2 regions of the Lysinibacillus sp. FW12 genome follow, and region 1 is predicted to be linked to the other one. Evidence: predicted binding sites of a transcription regulator. Region 1 holds the regulator's gene; the other holds the start of a gene.

Evidence for each region. Region 1 encodes NrdR, which represses ribonucleotide reductase genes. Its sites were predicted from a motif close to AACACNATATATNGTGTT; they were not measured.
Region 2: the regulator NrdR is predicted to act here: its motif matches at 1,338-1,355, upstream of SJW71_RS09355 (vitamin B12-dependent ribonucleotide reductase).

What each region holds. Positions count from the first base shown of each region.
Region 1 is NZ_CP139094.1:1,338,263-1,341,700, reverse strand. Features, by position in the region: gene dnaI (primosomal protein DnaI) at 1-87, opposite strand, end outside; gene SJW71_RS06820 (replication initiation and membrane attachment family protein) at 115-1,479, opposite strand; gene nrdR (transcriptional regulator NrdR) at 1,496-1,966, opposite strand; gene SJW71_RS06810 (glyceraldehyde-3-phosphate dehydrogenase) at 2,227-3,249, opposite strand.
Region 2 is NZ_CP139094.1:1,830,980-1,834,417, forward strand. Features, by position in the region: gene SJW71_RS09345 (rhodanese-like domain-containing protein) at 1-179, opposite strand, end outside; partial or broken gene SJW71_RS09350 (lipoate--protein ligase family protein) at 436-1,214, shown strand; gene SJW71_RS09355 (vitamin B12-dependent ribonucleotide reductase) at 1,415-3,438, shown strand, end outside.

The DNA of each region.
Region 1 (3,438 bases):
TGGATGTTCTAAAATTTCACGTCGCATAGCTTCATAGCGTTCTTGAAACGACGGTACATTTATTGCTCGTTTTAATGGTCCATTTATAGGTTCGATTGTTGCTCACCTTCTTTGCTATTCACTTTTTCCTAGCATTTCCAATATTTTCTGACGTTCTTTTTCAAAGTCTATCGTGCTAGAAGCATCTTCCTCTTGTTTTTCATTACGTTTATAAAACCATTCGGGGACTTTTTCTTCACGCTGATTTCTTGAACGTCCTTTGACCTGTTGACTCGTTTTATTTGCAGTTTGTGGCTTGTTTTTCCAAGCAGTATATTTATCATGCTCTTGGCGTGCAAGCTCCATTGCTTCCTTTGCCGTTTGGACATTTTTACGTACCCAGTGATCAGCAATCGTTTCCACATATTTTTTAGGTAGTTTCATATCTGTCGTTAGCATAACGTATTCTAATAATGCATTGACTACCCCAATTGGCATGCCGTGCTGAACGATTAAATTTTCTGCAAGTTGAACAGACGTTTGTAATGGTTCTTTACCATTATTAATATCACGTAATACTTGAACAGGAGCTGTTGTCTCTAAATAATGTTGGAGCTCCTGATCCTTCGTTTTTTGCCCCACTTCTGCTACTGGTAGAGGTTCGTTTACTCTTGCTAGTTTTGGCGGTTCCTTTGAAACTGTTAATTTATAAAAATCGGCAGCAGCCTTGCGTAAACGTTCTTGGGAAATTCCTAAATCATCGTCCAAAGCAAGAATGACCACTTTTTGCATATCAAGGGCTGTTAAATGATATAAAAATGCCAGTTTCGCTATCGCTTCACGTACTTCTAATGTCAACAAATTGGAAGGTACCAATTGCTCTGACAAACCTGCTTGCAACAAATCAAAATCAAATTGCTCCAAATAAAAAGGATATACTTTTTGCTGTTTATCCTTTTGACTCGTATCCACTTGTAAATCGGATGGGATATTAGAATGAACAGGCTTAAAGACATCAATAAAGGCGCGAGACACATCCTTAAATTCTTTGTCCTTTACAGGTGACATAAAGCGCTGACGTAAGTTTCGATAGGCCTGCTCGCCGATTTTACTAAACAGAAACATCGACAACAACGGATCTTTCATAAAACTATCTGCATCAAGTGGGCGCTGTAGCTCATATAAAAAACTACGCTCACCCGCATTTTCTTTTTTCCATGTGCGTAGCAAACCGATTGCCTCCAGTGCAATACGGGCCTCAAACACTTTACCAATGGGCAAACCGAGCACATTCATTAAATAATAATGGGTCATTTGCTGTTTTGGCATTTGTTCAGCTTCAGCCCATAACGTTAAATAAAGGCTAATTGGCTCCGAGCCGGTTAATGGTTGATAAAACAATGTAACTAATTGACGCTCCTGTGTAGAAAATGCATGAGGTAGACGAATGTCGAAAGGATCGCCAGGCTGCAATTCCTTATATAAATGAATCAACGTCATTCATCCTCTCTGTTTTCTATGATTTTTTCTCCGTTTGACGTTGAATAATATCTTTAATTTCCTCAATAAAAACATTAATATCCTTAAACTGACGGTAAACCGAGGCAAATCGCACATAGGCTACCTCATCAATTTTAGCTAAGCGATCCATTACCATTTCACCGACGTCTTCTGAGCGTACTTCTGAATTGCCTATACGACGAAGATCTTTTTCAATAGATAGGACAAGTTCCTCCAGTACATCAAGCGCTACTGGGCGTTTCTCACAAGCACGAATAAGTCCACGAAGTACCTTCTCACGGCTAAACTCCTCTCGTGAACCTTCCTTTTTAACTACGACTAATGGTGTCTCTTCAATTTTTTCAAACGTTGTAAAACGGAAGCCACACGACTCACATTCACGACGTCTACGAATTTCTTTATTATCATCTACTGGCCTCGAATCCACAACACGCGTTCCGTTAAATTGGCAAGATGGACATCTCATATAATTACTCTCCTGATTTACAACAATTTAATATTTCTATTATAACAAATTTCCTACATGTAAGAAAAGTGCATTCATGTTTGTGAGCACATGATAAACCTAAAGCACCTAAAGTATAAGAAAATTATTCAAATTTAAGAGGTCTAGAAGGATTGCCATTGTAGCACAAATAACATAACACTTAACCATTTTCGGTATTCCTCTGCATAAAAAAAGCACATTGAAATCACTTAGATTTCAATGTGCTCACGATGAAATTTTTATGCGTTTACTGTTTCTAAAGCATTCGCTACTTTTTTCACAAGATCTACTACACGTGCAGAGTAGCCCCATTCATTGTCATACCATGCAAGTACTTTTACTTTACGGCTGCCTAATACCATTGTAGAAAGTCCATCAACCGTTGATGAGTAAGTAGTTGTGTTGTAATCAGAAGATACTAATGGTTCAACAGAGAAGTTCAAAATGCCCTTCATCGGACCTTCTGTTGCAGCTTTTACGAATGCAGCATTGACAGCATCAACTGTGACATCCGTATTTAAATCTACTACAAGATCTACTAAAGAAACGTTTGGTGTAGGAACACGCAATGCCATACCATGAATCTTACCTTCTAATTCAGGTAAAACTAATTTTAATGCTTTTGCAGCACCTGTAGATGTTGGAATAATGGATTGTGCGCATCCACGTGCACGACGTAAGTCTTTATGTGGATTGTCTAGGTTCTTTTGGTCATTTGTATAAGCATGAACTGTTGTCATTAAGCCATTCTCAATTCCAAATGTGTCATTCAATACTTTCGCTACTGGAGCTAAGCAGTTCGTTGTACAAGAAGCATTTGAAATAACATCATGTTTAGCAATATCAAGTTTGTCATCATTTACACCTAAAACAATTGTTACGTCCTCGTTTTTACCAGGTGCTGTTAAGATAACCTTTTTAGCGCCCGCTTCTAAGTGCATTGCTGCTTTGTCACGTTCATTAAATTTACCAGTAGCTTCAATAACGATATCTACACCCATTTTTGCCCAAGGTAATTTTAATGGATCACGTTCGCTAATAATTTGAACACGTTTACCGTTTACAACTAAAGCATCGCCTGCTGGTTCTACCGTACCTTCAAATGTTCCGTGATTTGTGTCATACTTAATCAAATGTGCTAACGTTTCAGCTGGGTAGCTCGCGTTAATTGCAACGATATTTAAATCCTGTTGTACGATCGCTTGGCGGAAAACCATACGTCCGATACGTCCGAAACCATTAATAGCAATTGATACTGTCATTTATAATATCCTCCTGTGAGTACATACTCAGATTAATTAATTATATACTTTATGGTGATTAGTATAACACAATTTTAAAAAAGATGAACATTATATATTCACAATATAAAAGTTCTTATTTTCTGAAAAATTAATCCTTATTATGTCGTTTCCCCATTAAAAAATGCGCAGCAAACATATTTTGCTACG
Region 2 (3,438 bases), 490 kb from region 1:
ATGTGACCTGCATCAAATTCTTTTTGTTCACGGACATCGATTAGCTGTGCTTTACGATAGCCTTCTATGAATTGCTCTTGTGTTAAGTTGGTTACGGCTTTTTTTAGTCGTAGTGCATTAATACCAATATATGCAATGATAACTACTAAAACGACACCGATTGTGATAAGTATGTCCAAGATTTTCTTACCCCTTTCTATCTTCTCTATTATTATAAAAGATGCGCTAGCGATAGTCCAATGAGTTTGATAAAATTAACTAGGTTGTGGCAAATTCGTCTATTTTGTTACAAAAGCATATCGAGCAACCGTAGAGTAATTTTTGTTAAGGTTGAACCACAGGTGGGGCCTGAGGGATCATTTTATATTTGTAGGAGATGAACATATGACAACTTGGTATTTTTTAAATTCAGGGAAATGTAGTCCTTCTTTTAATATGGCGCTAGATGAAGCATTACTTGATTGGCATAGTGAGGGGTTAATTCCACCAGTGATCCGTTTTTATGAGTGGGAACCTGCGACACTATCAATTGGTTATTTTCAACAAGCCAAAAGAGACATTAATTTAGATGCTGTTCGAGAACAAGGTTTAGGTTTTGTCCGTCGACCAACTGGTGGACGAGCTGTCCTGCATGAACATGAGCTAACATATAGCGTCATTGTTACTGAAAGTTATCCGAATATGCCAGAGTCTGTAACAGAAGCATACCGTGTATTAAGTGAGGGAATATTGCAAGGTTTCCACAACCTAGGAATGGATGCCTATTTTAGTGTTCCTGATACAGAGGAGAAAAGAGCTGACTTAAAGAGTCCGAAAAGTGCTGTTTGCTTTGATGCACCAAGCTGGTATGAACTTGTCGTTGAAGGGAAAAAAATAGCGGGAAGTGCCCAAACACGTCAAAAAGGTGTTATTTTACAGCATGGCGCCATTTTATTAGATTTAGATCAAGAGAAATTATTATCGGTATTTAATTTCTCAAGCGAGGAAGCAAAGGATCGTATGCGTAGAAAGCTGCCAGAAAAGGCAGTCGCGATTAATAGTCTTGTCAAAGAGCCAGTGACAATTGAGCAATGTGTGACAGCTTTTCGAGATGGCTTTGCAAAATCGTTGCAAATTGATTTAAAACCATTTACACTTTCAGAGGAGCAATTAGAATATGTCCGTGCATTAGAAGAAAAAAATATGCATGTGATGAGTGGAACTTTAAAAAGTAAAAAATGGTATGGAAAAAATATTTTTTTACGTTCAATCCTAGTTATAACAAGTAGTTCTGAATCTATTTAAAAAAGCAAGAGTTGAATTAAAAAACTATATATAGTATCTTTTTTTAAGACATATACACAATATGTAGTGTTTAATAACACATGATATTGTGTATTTATTTTGTAATGAAGAAAACAAGGGAGGCAAAATGATGGTACTCACAAATCATCAACCCGATGTAAACAAACAATTTGAGCAATTAAACAAAGATATTGAACAATTTTCACAGGTTCACCCAGTAACACCTGACATGCATATCACACATAAAGGTGTATCAAGACTTGTCATGATCGATCGCTACTCGTTTAAAGACACGGAAAAGAAAACACTAAAAGCTGGTGATTTTGTTGTTTTAACGGTAAAAGCTGATCCAAAATTCCCTGCACGTGGTTTAGGGACAATTCAAAAGCTGGACATGGCTACAAAAACAGCAGATATTTTGATTGAGGAAGATTATCGTAGCGCATTAGACGATCCGCAAGAGCAGGAAACGGGTGTGATTACACGTTCAATTGACGTGCTAGAAAAGCCTCTTGAAATATTTTATGAACAAATCGCAAAACGAAATGCAACGGGCCTTGCCGCTGTTGAAAAAACACCAGAAAAACGTCAAGAATGGTTTGAAAAATTTTATGAGCAATTAGTATCCTTGAAATTCATTCCAGCTGGACGAGTGATTTATGGAGCTGGATCTGAAACTGATGTAACCTTCTTTAACTGTTACGTTATGCCATTTGTCGCTGACTCTCGTGAAGGTATCAGTGATCACCGTAAGCAAGTTATGGAGATTATGAGCCGCGGTGGTGGTGTTGGAACAAATGGTTCAACATTACGCCCACGTAACACGCTAGCACGTGGTGTAAACGGTAAATCATCTGGCTCAGTTTCTTGGTTAGATGATATTGCTAAATTGACACATCTTGTAGAGCAAGGTGGATCACGTCGTGGAGCACAAATGATTATGCTAGCAGATTGGCATCCAGATATTGTGGAATTTATTATTTCGAAAATGCAAAATCCACGTATTCTGCGTTATTTAATTGAAAATACGACAGATGAATCAATCATTCGTCTAGCAAAAGAAAAATTAAACTTTAAACCTCTTTCTATGCAGGAAGAAGCAATGTATCAAGGCATCGTGAACTACAAAAATATAGAAGGCTTAGGCGGATTCGATACAGCGATTATTCGTGAAGCTGAAAATAAGTTACGTGATGGTGGTACTTATACAGTTCATAACCCTGAGTTTTTAACAGGTGCGAACATTTCCGTAACATTAACAAAAGAATTTATGGAAGCCGTTGAAAATGATGCTGACTTTGAGCTTCGCTTCCCAGCTGTAGAGGAATATACAAAAGAAGAAATGAACATTTACAACACGGAATGGCATAAAGTTGGCGATGTTCGTGAATGGGAGAAAATGGGCTATAAAGTCCGCACATACCGTACAATTAAAGCAAAAGAATTATGGAATTTAATTAATGTTTGTGCAACTTACTCTGCAGAGCCAGGTATTTTCTTCATCGACAATGCAAATGACATGACAAATGCCAAAGCATATGGACAAAGTGTTGTAGCGACAAACCCATGTGGCGAACAACCACTTGCACCATATTCTGTGTGTAACTTAGCTGCTGTGAATTTAGCACAGTTTGCAAATAAAGAAAATCAATCAGTTGATTACGAAGCACTACGTGAAACAGTACGTGTAGGCGTTCGTATGCAGGATAATGTAATTGATGCAACACCTTACTTCTTAGAAGAAAACCGTGTACAAGCACTAGGCGAGCGTCGTGTAGGTTTAGGGGTAATGGGCTTAGCAGATTTACTTATTTATTGCGAGAAAGAATACGGTTCAGAAGCAGGCAATGCTTTAGTCGATGAAATCTTTAAAACCATTGCTGAAACAGCATATGAGGCGTCTACAGAGCTTGCTAAAGAACGTGGTAGCTTCCCATTCTTGGTAGGTGCTACTGACGAAGAAACAGCTCGTTTACGTAAAGCCTTTACAGAGACAGGCTATATGCAAAAAATGCCTGCTCACATTAAAGAGCAAATTTTAGCAACAGGTATTCGAAACTCACATTTATTAACTGTTGCGCCGACTGGTTCAACGGGAACAATGGTAGGTGTGGCAACAGGTCTTGAGCCTTACTTCTCCTTCACGTACTACCG